DNA from 3 places in the Gordonia sp. NPDC003504 genome. Region 2 is predicted to be linked to each of the others. Evidence: riboswitches for the same ligand, from Rfam matches in the RefSeq annotation. Region 2 holds a riboswitch; each other region holds the start of a gene.

Region 1 (3,270 bases), on a different contig from region 2:
GCAATCGCCACACGTTGCTGCTGACCGCCGGACAGTTGCCGCGGATAGGCATCGGCCTTGTCGGACAACCCGACTCGGTCGAGGAGGTCACGGGCCCGCGCCACCGCTGCGGCACGCGACAACACTCCGCTCGCCGTGGGCGCCGCAGCAACGTTGTCCAGGGCGGTGAGATTGGCGAAGAGGTTGAAGTTCTGGAAGACGAAGCCGACGTCACGTCGCTGACGCAGGATGACCCGCTCCGGCAGCTCCTTGAGACGCCCACCCCCGACGCGGCGCACGCCGATCAACTCTCCCCCGATGCTCACATGTCCGGCGTCGAGGCGGTCGAGATGATTGATCGTACGCAGCAAGGTGGACTTTCCCGACCCGGACGGGCCGAGGATCGCCGCGACCCGACCGGGTTCGACCGTGAGATCGATTCCCTTCAGAACATGGAGGTTTCCGTACCAGCGATGGGCGTTGCGCACCTCGACCCGAGCACCGGCGCCGGTGACGCCAGCCAGGTCCGCGGCGTCGATGCCGACTCCCGATGCCGCGTTCATGATGTCCACCTCGATTGCCGGCTGAGTGTCGCCGCGGTCATCCGCAGTCGCTGCAGCGGTGTCGGCGGTAGGGTCCGAACCGCACCACGCGCGAAGTATCGCTCGACATAGAACTGTGCGACCGACACGATGCTGGTCAGGACGATGTACCAGACTGTCGCGACGAGGAGCAGCGGCACCACGTCGCCGGAGTAAGTGGAACTCTGGGTGGAGACGACCCCGAACAGATCCAGCAGCGACACGTAATAGACCAGCGACGTCGCCTTGATCAGACCGATCAGGAGGTTCACATAGGACGGGACGATGGTGCGCAACGCCTGAGGAAGGGTGATGCGGAGAAAGTGATAGTGGCGCGGCAATCCCAGTGCCGCGGCAGCGTCGTGCTGGCCGGCGTCCACCGACAGCACTCCGCCCCGCACGATCTCGGCGGCGAAGGCCGATTCGTGCAGGCTGATCCCGACGATCGCGATGATCAGCGGAGTCGCCAGATCGGCCTCGGAGAAGTGAAAGAACCCGGGCCCGAACGGAATTCCCAGACTCAGCGACTCATACAGCGCACCGAAGTTGTACAAGATCAGCAGCAGCACGATCAGCGGAATGGATCGGAACACCCACACGTAGATCCAACTGACCGCTGCCAGAACGGGACTCCGCGACAGGCGCATGAGGGCCAGGACGATACCCCCGAGCAACCCGAGAACCGCACTGTAGGCCGCCACCTCGAGGGTTACCCAGAGTCCCTCGATCACGACCGGACGAAAGAACCAGTACGCGAAGCGATCCCACTGGAAGAACGGGTTGGTGATCAGCCCGTGGACGATCTGCGCGGCGATCACGGCGACCACTGCCGTGAGCATCCACCGCCCCGGATGACGCAGCGGTATCACCGGATCACGCGACGGCGGCGCGGGTACATCGACCGGCACGGTCGGGTGATCATCGCGGGCCTGCGGCGATTCCGTCAGCGCCACCGAGCCCGCATCGCGGCCCCGAGATGCCGTCATCTCCGGCCCGCCGAACCCTGTGGTCTCGTCGACAACGACGTCGAACGGCATGACACATCCAGCAACATCAATACAACCTCTTCCGGCCACACGGTGGCCATCGCGCTTATCGGTCCGATACCGATCCGGTTGTCACCTGGAGCACCCCACCGCGACGCGAGGGTTGCCGGCCAGCAAGCCAGGGCTTGACGCTGACGCTCATCACCGTGGTCAGAACGCTACTGCGCGAGGATGTTTCGATGTCGGGTTTGCACCCGCGAGAGTTTTTCTCTGTGCAGAGGTGAAGATCTCGTGCCGAACGAGCGGCCGATCAGACCCGCCGCTCGCCCGCGATCTCGGCGAGGAGACGCTGATGGATATGGGCCGACAGGAACGGCGAGACGTCACCGCCCAGTTTCGCGACCTCTTTCACCAACGAACTCGACACATGCGCGTAGCGCGGATCGGTCAGCAGAAAGATCGTCTCGACGTCGGCCAGGTCGCGGTTCATCTGGGCCATCGGCAGTTCGTAATCGAAGTCGACCGCCGACCGCAGACCCTTCACGATCGAATGGATCGAGTTCTCCCGCAGGTAGTCCACCAGCAAGCCGGTCCACCGGTCCACCCGCACATTGGGCAGATCGGCACAGTCCTCGGCGATGAGTTCGAGGCGCTCGTCGACGGTGAACAGTCCCCGTTTGTTCGGATTCACCACGACGGTGACGACGAGTTCGTCGAAACACCTCGCGGCGCGCTCCACCACATAACGGTGCCCACGTGTGAAGGGATCGAAGGAGCCGGGGATCACCGCACTGGTCATGACCGTTGAACCTACCCGTCCCCTGCGGCCCACCGTCGCATGCCCACGTCGACGGCGGTGTCCCCGTACATCTTCGTCAGGATCACCTCGAGGTCCTCCGGCCAGCTCACCGACGTCCGCCGGGCACGTTCGAGAATGATCAATGCATCGGCGGACACCCACCGCTCACCGAGTCGCGCGAGGTCGTCCTCGATCTCAGCCGGGTCGATGGCATACGGCGGGTCGCTGAAGACGAGATCGAACGGCTGTGAGGGCGAGCCGGCCAGGAAGGTCGACACCGACGAGGTGACGACCTGCGCATCGGGGGCGAGGCCCAGCGCCGCGACGTTCGCCGTGATGACACCGCTCGCCTTGCGGCGTGCATCGACGAAGGTCGCCGTCGCTGCACCCCTCGACAGGGCCTCGATGCCGAGGGCACCCGATCCGGCGTACAGATCGAGGACGTGGGCGCCGTCGAGGTCGATGCGGGCGGCGAGCATGCTGAACAGTGCTTCTCGCACCCGGTCCGAGGTCGGTCGGGTGCCGTCGTCGGGGACCTTGAGTCGGCGTCCACCGAACCGGCCGGCAATGATGCGGGTCACCCCGCCATTGTGCCCCAGGGCCGCGCCGACGAAGGGGAGCCCAGCGCGCCCGTGCGACCCCGCTCTGCCGCCCTGCAGATCCCCCGATGTGACTGGCCTCACATGTGCCCGCTGAACTGGGAATTGGTGGGTCATTCCGTGACCGATTTCCGTCGGTGGGTGAATCCGACGACACACATTGTTAACGTCGGATCCGTCATGAGCCCGTCCCACATAAGAACGGCCCCATCCAACACACTCACTCTCGACTACCGCATTCCGACGGTGACCGACGGAACCCGGCTCTGGGAAATCGCCCGCGATTCCCGCGTCCTCGACGTCAACTCGAGTTACGCCTACGTACT
Region 2 (3,270 bases):
CGCCCAGTCGGGGTCCGCCCAGCCCGATCCGCAGCAAGCTGTTTGTGTACTGGTCCCGAACACCGCGCCCCACCGCCGCTACCTGTGCCGCCGCCCGCGCATCGATCTTCGTGGTCGCCGACCAATCCACCCTCGACGCTGAGGATGACGAACCCGGCTATCTCGACGGGTACGGCGTCATCGATGCCGACTCGGTGCGCGCCCTCGACAATCGGGAGTTCACCTGCCGCGTCGGGGTGTCCCGAGAACTCGCGATGCAAGGCGGGAAAGGGCACCCACTCGACGGGAAAGGGCACCCACTCGACGGGAAAGTGCGCCCACTCGACGGGAAAGGGCGCCCACTCGACGCGGCGAGTCAGTCCTCGATACCCAACGCCCGCAATACCGTTAGGAGTTTCGCGGTGGTCTCGGCGAGTTCGGCATCGGGGTCGGAGTCGGCGACGATGCCGCCACCCGCCCAGCTGCGGAAGGAACGGAGGTCGGGCTCGAGTTCCAGGCACCGGATGGTCACCATCCATTCGCCGTTGCCGGCCGCGTCGGCCCACCCGACCGCACCGGCGTACAACCCGCGCGGTTCCTCGTGTGCGCGAATGAATTCCGTGGCCACCTCGCTCGGTGTGCCGCCGACCGCCGGTGTCGGACTCAGCGCGATCGCAAGATCCAGGGCGCCGACGGCGTCGTCGTCGAGTATCGCCCGGATCGGGGTCGCCAGATGCCACATCTCGCCGGTCGACAACAACTGCGGCTCATCGGGGATCGCGAGTTCGCGGCACAACGGTGCCAGGCGATCCCGGAGGTGCTCGACGACGAACGCGTGCTCGCGGTGATCTTTCTCCGACGCCGCGAGCTTCTCGCGGGACTCCCGGTCGGCCTCCGGATCGGCCGAGCGCGGCGCCGAACCGGCGTATGGCCGGCACGTCACCTCGCGACCGTCCTTGCGCAGCAACAGTTCCGGGCTCGCGCCGAGCAGCCACGAGGTGCCGGTGTCGACGGCAAAGGCGTTGTGTTCGCTGTTGCCGCCGGCGAGTGCGGCCAGCAGCCCGTCGACCGTGACCGGCGAATCCAGTTGAGCCCGAATCATTCTGGCGAGGACGACCTTCGCCAATGCGCCGGAGGCGATCGCCGACAACGCGGCACGCACCCGATCACGATGGGTGGCCGAATCGGGAATCTGCTCCGACGAAATCAGCGTCCGGCGCGGTGGTCGGCTCCCGGCGAGCGGAGTCGGTTCATGGGACAGCGTCACCGGCTCGAACAGCGCCGACGGGGCCGAGGGATCGAAGGCCACCGCCCCGACGACCGCATCGACGGCGCCGCTGCGCAGCCGGGTCGCGGCGTCGTCGGCGTCGGCGAATCGCGTCCGCACGCCGCGCGCTCGCACCGTCCCGTGCGGCCGCGACAGGACGAACGGTGACGCGGCGTGGGTATCGGAGACGGGCACCCAACCAACTTAGGCGACGACGGGCCGCGGCCTTTCGCTCACGCTGAGTGAAAATTGACACCCTTGCGCGCCGTAGGCCACCCTTGGTGCAGGTCATGAGTGCCAGCGACAAGCCCCGGCTAGCTGGCCGGCAACCCTCCTCCGCGGTGGGGTGCTCCGGGTGACGACCTGGCCGTGTACCGACCGGGCACGGCAAGCGTGGATTCCAAGGAGCCTTTGCGATGACTGCTGTCGCCACCACCACTGATTGCCGCAACGACTGCGCGGTGCAGTCCGATGCCGCCGACCTGTCGACCATCGGACCGCTGACCTCGGTCGTCGGTGCCGCCGAACTCGTCCCGCTGACCAGCGGTGATCAGATCCGCTACGCCAACTTCGACTACGCGGCCAGCGCGCCCGCCCTCACCGCCGTCGCCGACGCCGTCGCGGCGTCGGTGAGTCAGTACGCCAGCGTCCACCGCGGCGCCGGCCACCTGTCGCAGGTCACCACCCGCCGCTACGAGCAGTGCCGGGACACCGTCCGACGTTTCGTGCGTGGCCGCACCGACGACACCGTCGTCTTCACCCGCAACACCACCGACGCGATCAACCTGGCCGCCCACTGCACCCCCGGTGACGTCGTCGTTCTCGACATCGAGCACCACGCGAACCTGCTGCCGTGGGTGTCCCGTGACAACGGGACCGCGCGCATCGTCTCGGCGTGCGACACCCTCGAGGACACCCTGGCCGCGCTCGACGCCGAACTCGCCGCGGCGCCGGCCGCCCTGCTCGCCGTCACCGCGGCATCCAACGTCACCGGCGAGGTGCTGCCCATCTCGCGGCTGGCCTCGATCGCCCACCGCCACGGTGCCCGCATCCTCGTCGACGCCGCGCAACTGGTGGCACACCGACCGGTGTCGATCGTCAGTCACGGCATCGATTACCTCGTCTTTTCCGGCCACAAGCTCTACGCACCCTTTGGATCCGGAGTCCTCATCGGTCGCAGCGACTGGCTCGACGCCGCCGACCCGTACCTTGCCGGCGGCGGGGCGTCGGCGCAGGTGAGCCTCGTCGACGGACCCGACGAGAACTGCGCCTCGACCGCCTGGCACTCGGGTGCCGCGCGGCATGAGGCCGGCTCACCGAATGTGTTGGGCGCGATCGCCATTGCCGCCGCCTGCGATGCCATCGTCGATCTCGGATTCGAACTGATCGGCCTGCATGAGGCGGAACTGCGCGCCCGTCTGGACGTCGGACTGGCCGGCGTCGCCGACGTGACGCCGCTGCGGATCTTCTCCGACGACCTCGATCGCGTCGGCATCGCCGGCTTCTCCGTCGACGGACACACGCCGCGCGCCGTCGCCGAGTACCTCAGCGATCATCACGGAATCGGCGTGCGCGACGGCAAGTTCTGCGCGCATCCGCTGCTGGCCCGACTCGGACACACCGACGGCGCGGTCCGCGCGAGCTTCGGTCTCGGTACCGATTCCGCCGACGTCGACCGGCTCGTCACCGCACTCTCCGAACTCACCCGCACTACTCCCGGAAAGGCACAGCCATGACCGCCGAACTCTCCGACGTCCGCATCAGCATCGGCCGCCCCGGTCTGCGCGTGGCACTGGCCGGGGATGTGTCGGCCATCGACGTGCCGATCGTGGTGCGTCGACCGACCCTTCGCGACGCGCAGCGGGCGCGGTCGGTGCTGCGATCCGGCACCCGGGACACCGCGAATTTCTGTGTGGCACTGGAGGTCGAGGTGGCCATCGCCCCGAATGCCGCGTCCGCACGGGCGGCGGTCGCGGGTATCCCCGACGAGCTCGACGGCGGTACCGTCCGCTACATCGGCACAC
Region 3 (3,270 bases), on a different contig from region 2:
AGGACGGACCGGTCGAACCGCGGCACCCGCCGAGCACGTTCGCCGAGATCACACACCATTCGTCGGTGTCGATCGCCGCACCCGGACCGATCAGGCCGTCCCACCATCCGGGGGAGGGCTGCTCGTCGGTCGCGGGTCCGGTGACATGGGAATCACCGGTCAGCGCATGCAGGGTGAGGACCACATTGTCGCGTTCGGGTGACAACGTCCCCCAGCGCTGGAACGCCAGGGTGACGTCGTCGAGCACCTCCCCGTTGTCCAGAGCCAACGACCCCACCCGCATGCGGACCATCTGCCCGTCGGGGACCTGCTCCCACTCGGGTTGATGCGCCGCGGAGGCCTGGGGGTCGATGCTCACCGACACGGGGTGTGTGCTCCTGTCTCGAGTCCGAATTACTGTGCGGCGGCGAAACCCTGGGCGAGGTCGGCCAGGATGTCGTCGATGCCCTCGATGCCGACGGCCAGGCGGACCAGACCGGGGGTCACACCCGCGGCCAGCTGCTCCTCGGGGGTGAGCTGACTGTGGGTGGTCGAGGCGGGATGGATGACCAGCGAACGCACATCACCGATGTTGGCGACGTGGCTGTGCAGCGTCAGGGCCTCCACGAAACGCTTGCCCGCGTCGACACCGCCGACGATCTCGAAGCCGATGATCGCGCCCTGGCCCTTGGGTGCCAGTTGCTGTCCGCGCGCGTACCACGGCGACGACGACAGGCCGGCGTAGGCGACCGAGGAGACCTGCGGATGGTCGTTGAGGAACTCGGCGACGCGCTGTGCGTTGGCGACGTGCCGTTCGATGCGCAGGCTCAGGGTTTCCAGGCCCTGGGCGAGCAGGAAGGCGTTGAACGGCGAGATCGCCGCACCGGTGTCACGCAGCAACTGCACGCGGGCCTTGAGGGCGTAGGCGGGCGCGCCGAGATCGGCGAACACCGCGCCGTGGTAGCTCGGGTCGGGGGTGGTGAAGCCGGGGAACAGGTCGACCCCGTCACGCTGCACCCGCCAGTCGAAGGTACCGCCGTCGATGATCACGCCGCCGATCGCGGTGCCGTGTCCACCGATGTACTTCGTCGCCGAGTGCACGACGATGTCGGCGCCGTGCGCCAGCGGGTTGAGCAGGTACGGGGTGGCGACGGTGTTGTCGACGATCAGCGGCACACCGTTGCGGTGCGCGACCTCGGAAATGCCTGCGATGTCCAGGATCTCGTTGTTCGGGTTCGAGATCGACTCGCCGTAGAAGGCCCGGGTGTTGGGCCGCACGGCGGCCTGCCACGACTCGAGGTCTTCCGGGTCCTCGACGAAGGAGACCTCGACGCCGAGCTTGGGCAGCGTGTAGTGGAAGAGGTTGAAGGTGCCGCCGTAGAGCCGCGGGCTCGACACCACGTGCCCGCCGTTCTCGACGATGTTGAGGATGGCGTAGGTCTCGGCGGCCTGCCCCGACGCGACGAGAAGTGCGGCGACACCGCCCTCGAGAGCGGCCAGGCGCTGCTCGACGACGTCCTGGGTCGGGTTCATGATGCGGGTGTAGATGTTGCCCGGCTCGGCCAGCCCGAACAGGTTGGCGGCGTGGGTGGTGTCGTTGAAGGTGTACGACGTGGTCTGGTAGATCGGCAGCGCGCGAGCGTTGGTGGTGGCGTCGGCGCTCTGACCCGCATGGATCTGTTTGGTCTCGAAGCTCCAGGTGTCCACAGGATTCACGGTGCCGTCGTTGGCTGCGTCAGACATGGAAATAGATCACTTTCTACGGTCGGCAGGGTTACTGGAACCCTGATGGGGTCCGACCTTCGGACCCGCGCTTGCCGGGGACGCACTGCGTCCCACAACCCGGTCATCACCCGGAGCACCCCACCGCGGTTGGAGGGTTGCCGATCAGCAAGCCGGGGCTTGTCGCTGATGCTCATGACCTGGCGACAAGGATATAGCACGGCCACGCCGGGCTGATAACCCTCCTGCTCACGATGGTTGGAACGGTGGCGGGCGCAGTGGCCATCGAAACGGCACCGCGCGGTGCGCTCGAGAGCGCGGTGGTGTCCTCCGGCCGGAGGAATTGTGGATCGTGAGGCCGGTTTTCGATATCCACTACTGGACATCGGCCTACGCTGCACGCTATGGCAGGGTTCGGGGACCGACGTCGCATTCGACTCGCAGCTCTCACGGTCGGCGTGGGCGCGGTGGCGGCATCGCTGGTGACGGCGACATTTCTGGGGCGTGGGGTGGCGCTCGCCGATGACAGTCCGTACACGTGCACCGGTCCCGGTGCGGTGTTTGTCGTCGGCGGGACGTGGAACCCCGACAGCTACCTGCTCGGCATCAACCAGCGGTACGGAGCCCAAGGTTACGAGATCGTTCAGGTGCCGTATTCGGCGACCATCTGGCCCCTCGGTTCGGTCGGCTACAACGCCAGCGAGGCCGAGGGTGCGGCGAACCTCGAGCGGGCGGTGGCCGATTACCAGCAGGCATGCGATGCGGATGGAACCAAGAAGGTCGCGATCGTCGGATACTCCCAGGGCGCGCGAATCGCCGGCGACGTCCTCACCGACATCGGACAGAACCGCCCGCTCGAGGACGGTACCGTCATCGATTCGAGCAGGGTCACCGGTGAGCTCTACTCCGATCCCCGGATGGTGGGAACCCTGTGGGGGCAGGGCATCGAATCGGCCCTCGTCGGGGTCATCCCCGGCCTGACCATGTCGGGTCCGCGTAGCGGCACCGATTACGGCGGCCTGCCGGTGACCACCTACTGCATCGAGGGCGATCCGATCTGCGACCTACCGGATGTGCTGCACGACCCGATCGGCGTCGTCGACGACTTCTTCGGGTACTGGGTCAAACACAATCAGTACCCGTATCACATGTATCAATACCCCGGCGACTACGTGATCTGGGATTTGGGGCCGGTCGACGGTGAGATGACGTGCACGCAGACCGGCACCCTCGAGAATGTGCAGACGTGCACCATCTCGTCGCCGTCATCGTCGGCCATCATCGTGCAGAACCTCGTCGACGCGCTGGGCCTCGACTGGTCGGTGCCCGATCTGCTGCCGTACCGGTTCCGGTTCCCGGACATCATCGGCATCACCCTGTCCGACTTCCAGGTCCCGATCCGCTGGGTGATGGACTGGCTGCCACCGCTGCCGGAGCTGGGTTACGGCGCCTACCTCCCGAATCTGTTCGACTTCCAGGACATCCTCAACGGTGTGCTGCAGTGGGATTCGGCACTGTTCAAGCAGGGTGTGGTGGCGCTCGCGGCGAGTGCGACGAGCATCGTGCTGC

What was found. Region 2 has a riboswitch for S-adenosylmethionine ahead of ACWDPV_RS02855 (aminotransferase class V-fold PLP-dependent enzyme). Riboswitches for the same ligand answer to the same signal wherever they lie in the genome.
Region 1: another riboswitch for S-adenosylmethionine. It lies ahead of ACWDPV_RS17725 (amino acid ABC transporter permease); the one in region 2 lies ahead of ACWDPV_RS02855 (aminotransferase class V-fold PLP-dependent enzyme).
Region 3: another riboswitch for S-adenosylmethionine. It lies ahead of ACWDPV_RS15355 (bifunctional o-acetylhomoserine/o-acetylserine sulfhydrylase); the one in region 2 lies ahead of ACWDPV_RS02855 (aminotransferase class V-fold PLP-dependent enzyme).

The regions. Positions count from the first base shown of each region.
Region 1 covers NZ_JBSFPC010000010.1:32,631-35,900, forward strand. Annotated here, with positions in the region: gene ACWDPV_RS17720 (amino acid ABC transporter ATP-binding protein) at 1-542, opposite strand, end outside; gene ACWDPV_RS17725 (amino acid ABC transporter permease) at 539-1,597, opposite strand; SAM riboswitch class IV at 1,644-1,752, opposite strand; gene coaD (pantetheine-phosphate adenylyltransferase) at 1,857-2,345, opposite strand; gene rsmD (16S rRNA (guanine(966)-N(2))-methyltransferase RsmD) at 2,357-2,926, opposite strand; gene ectA (diaminobutyrate acetyltransferase) at 3,125-3,270, shown strand, end outside.
Region 2 covers NZ_JBSFPC010000001.1:647,327-650,596, reverse strand. Annotated here, with positions in the region: gene ACWDPV_RS02860 (isochorismate synthase) at 356-1,441, opposite strand; SAM riboswitch class IV at 1,533-1,646, shown strand; gene ACWDPV_RS02855 (aminotransferase class V-fold PLP-dependent enzyme) at 1,663-2,982, shown strand; gene ACWDPV_RS02850 (hypothetical protein) at 2,979-3,270, shown strand, end outside.
Region 3 covers NZ_JBSFPC010000007.1:272,907-276,176, forward strand. Annotated here, with positions in the region: gene metX (homoserine O-acetyltransferase MetX) at 1-364, opposite strand, end outside; gene ACWDPV_RS15355 (bifunctional o-acetylhomoserine/o-acetylserine sulfhydrylase) at 394-1,722, opposite strand; SAM riboswitch class IV at 1,785-1,902, opposite strand; gene ACWDPV_RS15360 (cutinase family protein) at 2,106-3,270, shown strand, end outside.